DNA from 3 places in the Rhodococcus jostii RHA1 genome. Region 3 is predicted to be linked to each of the others. Evidence: riboswitches for the same ligand, from Rfam matches in the RefSeq annotation. Region 3 holds a riboswitch; each other region holds the start of a gene.

Region 1 (3,270 bases), 2.3 Mb from region 3:
GGACGGATCCCGTATCGCCGTCGCCGACACGTCGACGCCGGTACCCGTCGAAGAATTGCTCGCCAGCACACAGGGATTGGCGGAATCCGTGCCGATCGACGCGCTCCACACCGTCGTGACGGAACTCGGCGCGGCGTTCGACGGCAAGGGCGAAGACCTTCAGTCGCTCGCGGACTCGTTGTCGGGGCTGTCGGCGTCGGGCGCGGAATCGCTCGACCGGACGTTGGCTCTGGTGCGCAACGGTCGCACCGTGCTGGACACGCAGTCCGAACAGTCCTCGGCGATCAAGGATTTCAGTGCCGACCTGGACTCGCTCGCGGATCGGCTGCGCAGCAGCGACCCGGACGTCCGGCGGCTGATCGACAACGGAAATCCGGCGAGCGATCAAGTGGGACAACTCGTCTCGGAGGCCGGACCGGGTGCCACGACGAACCTCGCCAACCTGTCCGCCACGGCGAAGACGATCGCGGTGCAGGCCACGGCTCTGCAGACCCTGTTCGTGTACCTGCCGGGGGTGGCGGCGGCGTCGTCGACCATTGCGCCCGACGACGGAACCGTGCACCTGGGCCTGGTGGCCGAGACAAACAATCCGCCGTCGTGCACCGTCGGCTACGAGGGCACCCAGGCGATCCTCCAGGAGATGAGGCGGAACGACCCGAACTTCGACGACACGCAGCAGGACTTCCCGCAGAACACCGCCGCGTCCTGCGAAGCCCCACAGGGCAGTCTCACCGGCGTCCGCAGTGCGAACCGGATCGTGTTCGGCGACCCCGCCACCGTTCAGCCGTGGGACTCCACGCCCAAGAAGGACCCGAACAAGCTGGACCTCAACCCGATTGCGAGTCAGCTCGCCCCGCTCCTCGGGGTGACCCCCAACTGACGCGAGTTCCGCGGCCCGGATCCCGGCCCTCCCGGTTTCGGGTTGACAACTGCGCGTCGATCCTGCAATCTTCGAAACAGGTCACGAGTACCAGCGTCAAGCCCCGGCTAGCTGGTCGGCAACCCTCCACCGCGGCGGGGTGCTCCGGGTGACGACCAGGCTGAGGTCCATACCGGACCCGGCAAGCGCGGACTCCGAGAGGGCACCGACCCTGCGACGAGTCCCTGACTACGAGGGATGTCGTGATGACTGCTGTACTGACCGCTGACGTGTGTGTTGCCCCCCTAGCCCAGGTTTCGGGCTCCGACCTGCGGGTTCCGCTCGTTCAGGGAGGCGACTGTGCCTACGTCAACTTCGACTACGCCGCCAGTGCGCCGGCGTTGGCGCAGGTGACCGACCGGATCGGGGCACTGCTCCCGACGTACTCCAGCGTGCACCGCGGCGCCGGCTACGCGTCGCGGGTCTCGACCGAGTGCTACGAGAAGGCCCGCGACTCGGTCGCCCGATTCGTCGGAGCGAGTGAGGACCAGGTGGTGGTCTTCACCCGGAACACGACCGACTCGCTGAATCTGCTCGCCGGCTGCGTCCCCGGCAGCACCGTGGTCCTCGACATCGAGCACCACGCGAACCTGCTGCCGTGGAAGAACTCTCGCGTCGTGAGGGCGGCGGACGCGCTGGAGGAGACTATCCGCCTGCTCGTCGCCGAACTGTGCTCCAAGCCCACCGCCCTGCTCGCGGTGACGGGTGCATCCAACGTGACCGGCGAGGTTCTGCCGATCGCCGCCCTCGCCGAGGTGGCGCATCGTTGCGGCGCACGGATTCTCGTCGACGCCGCTCAGCTCGCGCCGCACCGGCGCATCGACGTCGAGGAGTGGGGCGTCGACTACCTCGCGTTCTCCGGGCACAAGCTGTATGCCCCCTTCGGTGCCGGTGTGCTGGTGGGCCGCCGGGACTGGCTGGACGCCGCCGAGCCCTATCTCGCAGGCGGCGGGGCGGTCCGGAACGTGACCGTCGAATCGACCCAGTGGGCGCCCGCCCCTGCCCGGCACGAGGCGGGAACCCCCAACGTGCTCGGCGCGGCGGCGCTCGCCGCCGCGTGCGATGCACTGTCCGAGCTGGACTTCGGCACGGTGGCCGCACACGAGGCCGCGCTCACCGGCCGGCTCCTCGACGGCCTCGGCTCCGTCGACGGCCTGGAATTCCTGCGGCTGTGGTCGGACGCCCCCGACACCGTGGGGATCGTGACGTTCACGATCGACGGGTTCGAGCCGGGAGAGATCGCCGCCTACCTCTCCGCCGAACACGGAATCGGAGTTCGCGACGGGCGGTTCTGCGCCCATCCGCTGCTGGGGCGCCTCGGCAGGCCCGACGGCGCCGTGCGGGTGAGTGTGGGTCTCGGAAGCTGCTCAGAGGACGTGGATCGGCTGGTCGACGCGGTGCGCACCCTGGTGGCGGGCCGCCGGAGCTGGACCTACGCCAAGGAGAGCGGCCAGTGGAATCCGGTGCCGGAGACGCGTTTTTCGCGGGACGCGCTAGTATGACGGCATGGCATCGCAGGCTGGGAGCACAATGATTGCTCACTGGTGCCGTCGGCATGTCGATCTGTGCCGAACCGCCTCGGGTATGTGTTCGAGCTGACCGTTCTTCCAGCTCTGTTTCATTCACACGTCATTCCCGAGGAACCCCTATGTCTCGAGACAATGCCTTCGTATCCCGTCCCCTTCGCATCGCCGTCGAACTGACCGGCTCCGGCCACCACCCGGCGGCCGAGGGTGCCACCGGCACGCGGCCGATCAACGGCGCGGACTACTGGGTGGACCTGACCGCCGACTCGACGGATCAGCTCGACCTCACGTCGTTCCCGCCGAACGTCGTCCGGATCCGGGCCTCCGATCTGCGTGAGGCGCAGCAGGAACGCGCGCGGATCCGCGCCGAACTCGTCGCCGACGGTCGCGACCCCGACAGCGTCACCGTCCTGGTGGACCTCGAGGTGCTCATCGCCGGAGAGGCCCGCGCCGCCCGCAAGGAGCTGGCCCTCCTCGACAGCGCCCTGGAGGCGCCGCGTGCTCCGGTGTCGTTGCAGTACATCGGAACTCCGGTCGGCCTCGCCGGGCTCATCGCCGACATCCAGGCGGCCGGCGTCGCCGACGGTGTGACCGTGCTGCCGCTGTCGCTGCCCAGAGTTCTGGAGCAGCTCGTCGACGGCACCCTTCCGTGGCTGGAGGAGCGAGGTCTCGTCACCTCCGCCGACGCCGTCGACGAAGCGCTGCGCCGCTTCGACCTCCCGCTCCGCGAGCGGGTACTGGCATCCTGACCAGGTCAGTTGCCGTCGTTCGCTGAACCGAGAGGAGTGGGCCGGTAATACCGGCCCTCGTGATACAGCAGGGGAG
Region 2 (3,270 bases), 4.4 Mb from region 3:
CGATGACGTCGGGGGTGTTGTCCAGCTTGCCGCGGTGCTCGAGTCCACGGGTCCATGCGAAGATCGACGCGATGGGGTTGGTGGACGTCGGCTTGCCCTGCTGGTGCTGACGGAAGTGACGCGTCACGGTGCCGTGTGCGGCCTCGGCCTCACACGTCTTTCCGTCCGGGGTCAGCAGCACGGAGGTCATGAGGCCGAGCGACCCGAAGCCCTGCGCGACGGTGTCCGACTGGACGTCGCCGTCGTAGTTCTTGCAGGCCCAGACGTAGCCGCCCTCCCACTTGAGCGCCGACGCGACCATGTCGTCGATGAGTCGGTGCTCGTAGGTGAGTCCTGCCGCGTCGAACTCCGACTTGAACTCGGTCTCGTAGACGTGCTGGAAGATGTCCTTGAACGCGCCGTCGTACGCCTTGAGGATGGTGTTCTTGGTCGACAGGTACACCGGGTAGTTCTGCTGCAGGCCGTAGTTGAGCGAGGCACGCGCGAAGTCCTCGATGGACTTGGTGAAGTTGTACTGCCCCTGGACGACGCCGCCACCCTCGGGGAAGTTCACCAGCTCGTGCTCGATCGGCTCGCTGCCGTCCTCGGGCGTGTAGGTGATCATCACCTTGCCGGGGCCGGGGACCTTGAAGTCGGTGGCGCGGTACTGGTCGCCGAAGGCGTGACGGCCGATGATGATCGGCTTGGTCCAGCCCGGAACCAGTCGCGGAACGTTGGAGATGATGATCGGCGCGCGGAAGATCGTCCCACCGAGGATGTTGCGGATGGTGCCGTTGGGCGACCGCCACATCTTCTTGAGACCGAACTCCTCGACGCGTGCCTCGTCCGGGGTGATGGTCGCGCACTTGACGCCGACGCCGTGCTTCTTGATGGCGTTGGCCGCGTCGATGGTCACCTGGTCGTCGGTCTCGTCCCGGTATTCGATGCCGAGGTCGTAGTACTCGAGATTCACATCCAGGTAAGGATGGATCAGTTTGTCTTTGATGAACTGCCAGATAATGCGCGTCATCTCGTCGCCGTCGAGTTCGACGACGGTGCCCTCAACCTTGATTTTGGACATGGGTGCTTCGCGTCCTCCTAGGAAGTTTCCCTGGTTACACGGTTGCGGGCGCACTTTGTGAGTGGGTCCGCGAACGGTTCGCTTTTCAAACGTAAACGGTCGAAGCGGCCGCTGGGAGACCGCACGTAAACAAGACAAGCGTACTGCTATGCGCCACGCGCGCAAGACGTGGGGCACGCAGGCCGTCCCTACTCGCGGGTAACTTTTCCCTGCTAGTGGCCGTGAATCGGTGCCGTTTCCGGTCGTTCCACCCCAGCCGCTAAGATTCACTCCAGGTCATGAGTGCCAGCAACGAGCCCCGGCTAGCTGGCCGGCAACCCTCCACCGCGGTGGGGTGCCCCGGGTGATGACCTGGTTTCCTGATTCACACAACAGTCGGGTGACAAGCGCGGGTCCGACATCGGAGGTTCATGATGTGTTGTTGTCGTAGATAGACCCCAGACAAGCCCTGCGCGCGAACGAACCAGCAACTCTGTCGCGCCTCGTCAGACCACTGGAGTAGACAGCACATGACCGAGAACTGGTCGTTCGAGACCAAGCAGATCCACGCCGGGCAGACGTCCGACGCGACCACCAAGGCGCGGGCGCTGCCGATCTACCAGACCACCTCGTACACGTTCGACAGCACCGATCACGCTGCCGCGCTGTTCGGTCTGGCCGAGCCGGGCAACATCTACACCCGCATCATGAACCCCACCCAGGACGCGGTCGAGCAGCGCATCGCCGCCCTCGAAGGCGGCGTCGCCGCCCTGCTGCTGTCCTCCGGACAGGCCGCCGAGACGATCGCGATCCTGAACCTCGCCGAGGCGGGCGACCACATCGTCTCCAGCCCGCGGCTGTACGGCGGCACCTACAACCTCTTCCACTACACGCTGCCCAAGCTCGGCATCGAGGTCTCGTTCGTCGAGGACCCCGACGACCTCGAGCAGTGGAAGGACGCGGTCCGGGACAACACTAAGGCGTTCTACGGCGAGACCATCTCCAACCCCCGCAACGACGTCCTCGACCTGCCGGGCATCTCCGGGATCGCACATCAGCACGGGCTCCCCCTGATCGTCGACAACACGGTGGCCACCCCCTACCTGATCCGCCCCCTCGAGCACGGTGCGGACATCGTGGTGCACTCCGCCACCAAGTATCTCGGTGGCCACGGCACGGCGATCGCCGGAGTCATCGTCGACGGCGGCACGTTCGACTGGACCCAGGGCCGCCACGGCAACTTCACCACCCCGGACCCGAGCTACCACGGCGTCGTCTACTCCGAACTCGGACCGCCTGCGTTCGCCCTCAAGGCGCGCGTGCAGCTGCTCCGCGACCTCGGCTCGGCGATCTCCCCGTTCAACGCGTTCCTCATCGCCCAGGGTCTCGAGACGCTGAGCCTTCGGATGGAACGGCACGTGTCCAACGCGACCGCCGTCGCCCAGTACCTGGAGGCGCGGCCGGAGGTCGTGTCCGTCGGATACGCCGGGCTTCCGTCCTCGCCCTGGCACGACCGGGCGAAGCAGATCGCGCCGCGGGGTGCGGGCGCCATCGTGACGTTCGAACTCGCCGGCGGCATCGACGCCGGCAAGAAGTTCGTCAACGCGCTCACCCTGCACAGCCACGTCGCGAACATCGGCGACGTCCGCTCGCTGGTGATCCACCCGGCGTCCACCACACACTCCCAGCTGACCCCCGAGGAGCAGGCCGCCAGCGGCGTCACCCCCGGACTGGTCCGCCTGGCTGTAGGCATCGAAGGGATCGACGACATCATCGCCGATATCGAGACCGGACTCACGGCGGCGGCATCTTGACCGTGAGCGCTGTACAGAACCTGCCCGTGGCGGACGGACGTCTCGGCACCATCGACATCGGATCGCTCGAACTCGAGAGCGGAACAGTGATCCCGTCGGTGTCCCTCGCCGTGCAGCGATGGGGTGAGCTGTCCCCGAACCGGGACAACGTGGTGCTCGTCGAGCACGCCCTCACCGGCGACTCCCACGTCACCGGACCCGTCACCGACGAACACCCCTCCCCCGGCTGGTGGACCGGGATGGTCGGTCCCGGTGCGCCGATCGACACCGACGAATGGTGCGTCATCGCGACCAACGTCCTCGGTGGCTGCCGCGGCACCACCGGTCCCGGTTCGATCGCCGAGGACGGGCGCCCGTGGGGCAGCCGCTTCCCCGAGATCTCCATCCGCGACCAGATCGCGGCCGAGAAGAAGTTCA
Region 3 (3,270 bases):
CGGAATGGACCGGCTCGACGTGCAGGCCGACCGACCCGGACATCACGACGTGACGTTCGCCGGTGGGGACGGGAACCGGATCACGTTCGGGACGTACAGGGCAGCGACGATCAGGGGCATCACCGGCTGCCGCCACCCGTGAGTACTTGTTAACGTCCCGCGGTTAAGAAGTACTCACGGGCGGCGGAGCCGCATCGCCGAACGGATCCGACGTGCGGCCGACCAGATCGCCGACCGATTTGAGCACCGCGGTGGGACGGTACGGGAACAGTTCCACCGAATCCCGCGTCGAAATTCCGGTGAGGACGAGGATGGTCTGCAGCCCGGCCTCGAGCCCGCAGACGATGTCGGTGTCCATGCGGTCGCCGATCATCAGCGTGTTCGCGGAGTGCGCGCCGATGGCCCGCAGCGCCGAGCGCATCATCAGAGCATTCGGCTTGCCCACGTAGTACGGGTCGCGACCGGTGGCCCTGCTGATCAGTGCGGCAACGGATCCGGTGGCCGGAAGGGAACCCTCCCGGGACGGGCCGGTGGGGTCGGGGTTGGTGGCGATGAAGCGAGCGCCCTTCTCCACCAACCGAATTGCGGTGGTGATCGCCTCGAAGGAGTAGGTGCGGGTCTCGCCGAGGACCACGTAGTCGGGATCGTTGTCGGTGAGGACGTACCCGATGTCGTGCAGTGCGGTGGTGAGCCCGGATTCGCCGACGACGTAGGCGCTGCCACCGGGTCGCTGGCTCGCCAGGAACGTCGCGGTGGCCAGGGCGGACGTCCAGATCGATTCCTCGGGAATGTCCAGGCCGGTGCGGAGCAGACGGGCGCGGAGATCGCGCGGAGTCCTGATCGAATTGTTGGTGAGGACGATGAACGGGGTACCCGACTCCCGGAGTTCGGCCAGGAACAGGTCTGCCCCGGGGACCAGGTGCTCTTCGTGGACGAGAACGCCGTCCATGTCCATCAGATAGGTCCAGCCCGGGTGCTCTACGTCTTTGCTCACCGACTCAGTATGAGGGAGCGGGAGGGTGCATGCGCGACTATGCGAGCAGCCGGAACAGACCGATGAGGCCGACGACGACGATGGTTCCCCGCAATGCGGTCGGCGACAGCCTGCGGCCGTAACGGGCGCCGAGGACGCCTCCGAGCAGCGAGCCCACCGCGATCAGGCCGGCGGCCGCCCAGCTGATCCGGTCGAAGGCCACGAGCGTGTACGCGGTCGCGGCGACGACGTTGACGATGAGCGAGAGCAGGTTCTTCGCGCCGTTCATCCGTTGCAGGCTCTCCGGCAGGATCGCGCCCATCACACCCATCAGCAGGATGCCCTGCGCGGCGGTGAAGTATCCGCCGTACACTCCCACGGCGAACGTCCCGACGGTCAGCAGGGTGAGGCGCGCCGGGCTCAGCCCCGCCTCGTGGCTGCCGCGCTGCTTCGCCCAGGCCTGAATCTTCGGCTGCAACACCACCAGGATCAGGGCGAGGATCAGCAGCACCGGGACGACGAGTTCGAACACAGTTTCGGGTAGGTGGAGCAGTAGCCACGAGCCGAGAACCGCACCGCACAGTGACGCCGGGATCTGCCACCGCAGCCGCGGCCCCTGCCCGGCCAGTTCCCGCCGGTACCCCCACGTGCCGGACACGCCACCGGCGACCAGGCCGATCGCGTTCGACATCGTGGCGGTCACCGGAGGGAACCCGAACGCCACCAGGGTGGGGAAGGTGATGAGCGTGCCGCTGCCGACGATGGCGTTGATCGCGCCCGCGCCTACACCGGCTACCAGGATCGCGATGACTTCGAGTGGTGTCACCGAGGCGACGTTACAAGGGCCTCGGAAGGCCCGGCAGCCGGGTCGCACGACCACGGAGATACAGGGCTGCACGCATCATCCAACCGCATGGATCTCCGTCTGTCAGTACTTCTGCGCACGGTGATTCTTGCGGGCGATCGGCACCATTTTCCCTGTGTTGCAGGGAAATACCCCGTGTTGACGGGGTTCGGGAATGCGGCTAGTGTTCGCTTCAACCATCCAGAGCGACCGAGAGACCTGGCTCGTTGACGTCGCAGCAACCCTTCCGAATTTTTCGGGTGCGGGTGCTACCGCCGGGATCGATGGAAGGCAGCACATGAACTACCTCGCGCGCCCTGCGTGGCGCAGACGGCACATCGACCTGTGCCGGACCACCTCCTGCCACTGTTGACGAGGTCTCACAGCACGCTCACCGGGCATTTCGCCCGGTGAGTGCCTGACGCGCGCCCGCATCCCGCGGAAGACGCGCCCTCCTGCAGTCCCGTTTCCAGGTGAAAGGCCGCCTCAGTGATGTCTGTCGTAAGTGGTGAGGGAGCGTGAGCGCCCCCGTCCGGGCGCGTTCGGCCGCGCCCCTCGATTCAGTGCCCTCCGGCGACGGGGACGCCGCGCTGGAAGTGGCGCGGAGGTGGCATCCGTGGCGGTGGGTCGTCAGCGCAGCCGTGCTGGTACTGCTCGCCCAGTTCGTCCACGGCCTCGCGACCAACCCGGGATGGGACTGGGCGACGTTCGCCAAGTACTTCACCGCCGGCTCCGTGCTGCAGGCCCTGTGGATGACGGTGAAGCTGACACTGTGGGGGACGATCCTCGGATTCGCACTCGGTGTGGTGCTGGCGGTCAGCCGCTTGTCGCACAACCCGGTGCTGCAGGTGATCGCCTGGGTGTACATCTGGGCGTTCCGGTCGATTCCGCTGATCGTGCAGCTTCTGTTCTGGTTCAACATCACGTACCTGTATCAGACTCTGTCGCTGGGCATTCCGTTCGGTCCGGGCTTCTTCACGTTCGAGGTCAACGGTGTCATCAGCGGCTTCACCGCCGCCGTCATCGGTCTGGCCCTGCACCAGGCCGCGTACTCCGCCGAGATCATCCGCTCCGGCATCATCTCGGTGGACCACGGGCAGATCGAAGCGGCGCAGTCGCTGGGCATCCCGCGCCGACGTCAGTTCTTCAAGATCGTTCTGCCCCAGGCGATGCGCGGCATCCTGCCGAACGCCGCGAACGAGGTGATCAGCCTGTTCAAGGGCACCTCGATCGTGTCGACGATGGCAATTGCCGAATTGTTCTACCAGGTTCAGGTGATCTTCGGCCGCAACGGCCGCGTCGTGCCACTGCTGATGGTCGCGACGATCTGGTACATCATCCTGACCACGCTGTTGTCGATCGGCCAGTACTACGTCGAGCGGCACTACGCACGTGGATCGGCACGGGCGCTGCCGCCGACTCCGTGGCAGAAGCTCACCCGAAAGTTTGCCGA

What was found. Region 3 has a riboswitch for S-adenosylmethionine ahead of RHA1_RS53535 (putative leader peptide). Riboswitches for the same ligand answer to the same signal wherever they lie in the genome.
Region 1: it holds a riboswitch for S-adenosylmethionine, as region 3 does, so the genes downstream of both, RHA1_RS21365 (aminotransferase class V-fold PLP-dependent enzyme) here and RHA1_RS53535 (putative leader peptide) in region 3, are expected to answer to the same signal.
Region 2: it holds a riboswitch for S-adenosylmethionine, as region 3 does, so the genes downstream of both, RHA1_RS30485 (bifunctional o-acetylhomoserine/o-acetylserine sulfhydrylase) here and RHA1_RS53535 (putative leader peptide) in region 3, are expected to answer to the same signal.

The regions. Positions count from the first base shown of each region.
Region 1 is NC_008268.1:4,626,934-4,630,203, forward strand. It holds gene RHA1_RS21360 (MCE family protein) at 1-880, shown strand, start outside; SAM riboswitch class IV at 960-1,074, shown strand; gene RHA1_RS21365 (aminotransferase class V-fold PLP-dependent enzyme) at 1,126-2,421, shown strand; gene RHA1_RS53640 (putative leader peptide) at 2,450-2,518, shown strand; gene RHA1_RS21370 (LLM class oxidoreductase) at 2,568-3,194, shown strand; gene RHA1_RS21375 (flavin reductase family protein) at 3,200-3,270, opposite strand, start outside.
Region 2 is NC_008268.1:6,722,487-6,725,756, reverse strand. It holds gene RHA1_RS30490 (NADP-dependent isocitrate dehydrogenase) at 1-1,060, opposite strand, end outside; SAM riboswitch class IV at 1,335-1,455, shown strand; gene RHA1_RS30485 (bifunctional o-acetylhomoserine/o-acetylserine sulfhydrylase) at 1,570-2,853, shown strand; gene metX (homoserine O-acetyltransferase MetX) at 2,850-3,270, shown strand, end outside.
Region 3 is NC_008268.1:2,364,866-2,368,135, reverse strand. It holds gene RHA1_RS10905 (LppA family lipoprotein) at 1-142, shown strand, start outside; gene RHA1_RS10900 (HAD-IIA family hydrolase) at 164-955, opposite strand; gene RHA1_RS10895 (sulfite exporter TauE/SafE family protein) at 1,032-1,799, opposite strand; SAM riboswitch class I at 2,012-2,108, shown strand; gene RHA1_RS53535 (putative leader peptide) at 2,116-2,190, shown strand; gene RHA1_RS10890 (amino acid ABC transporter permease) at 2,336-3,270, shown strand, end outside.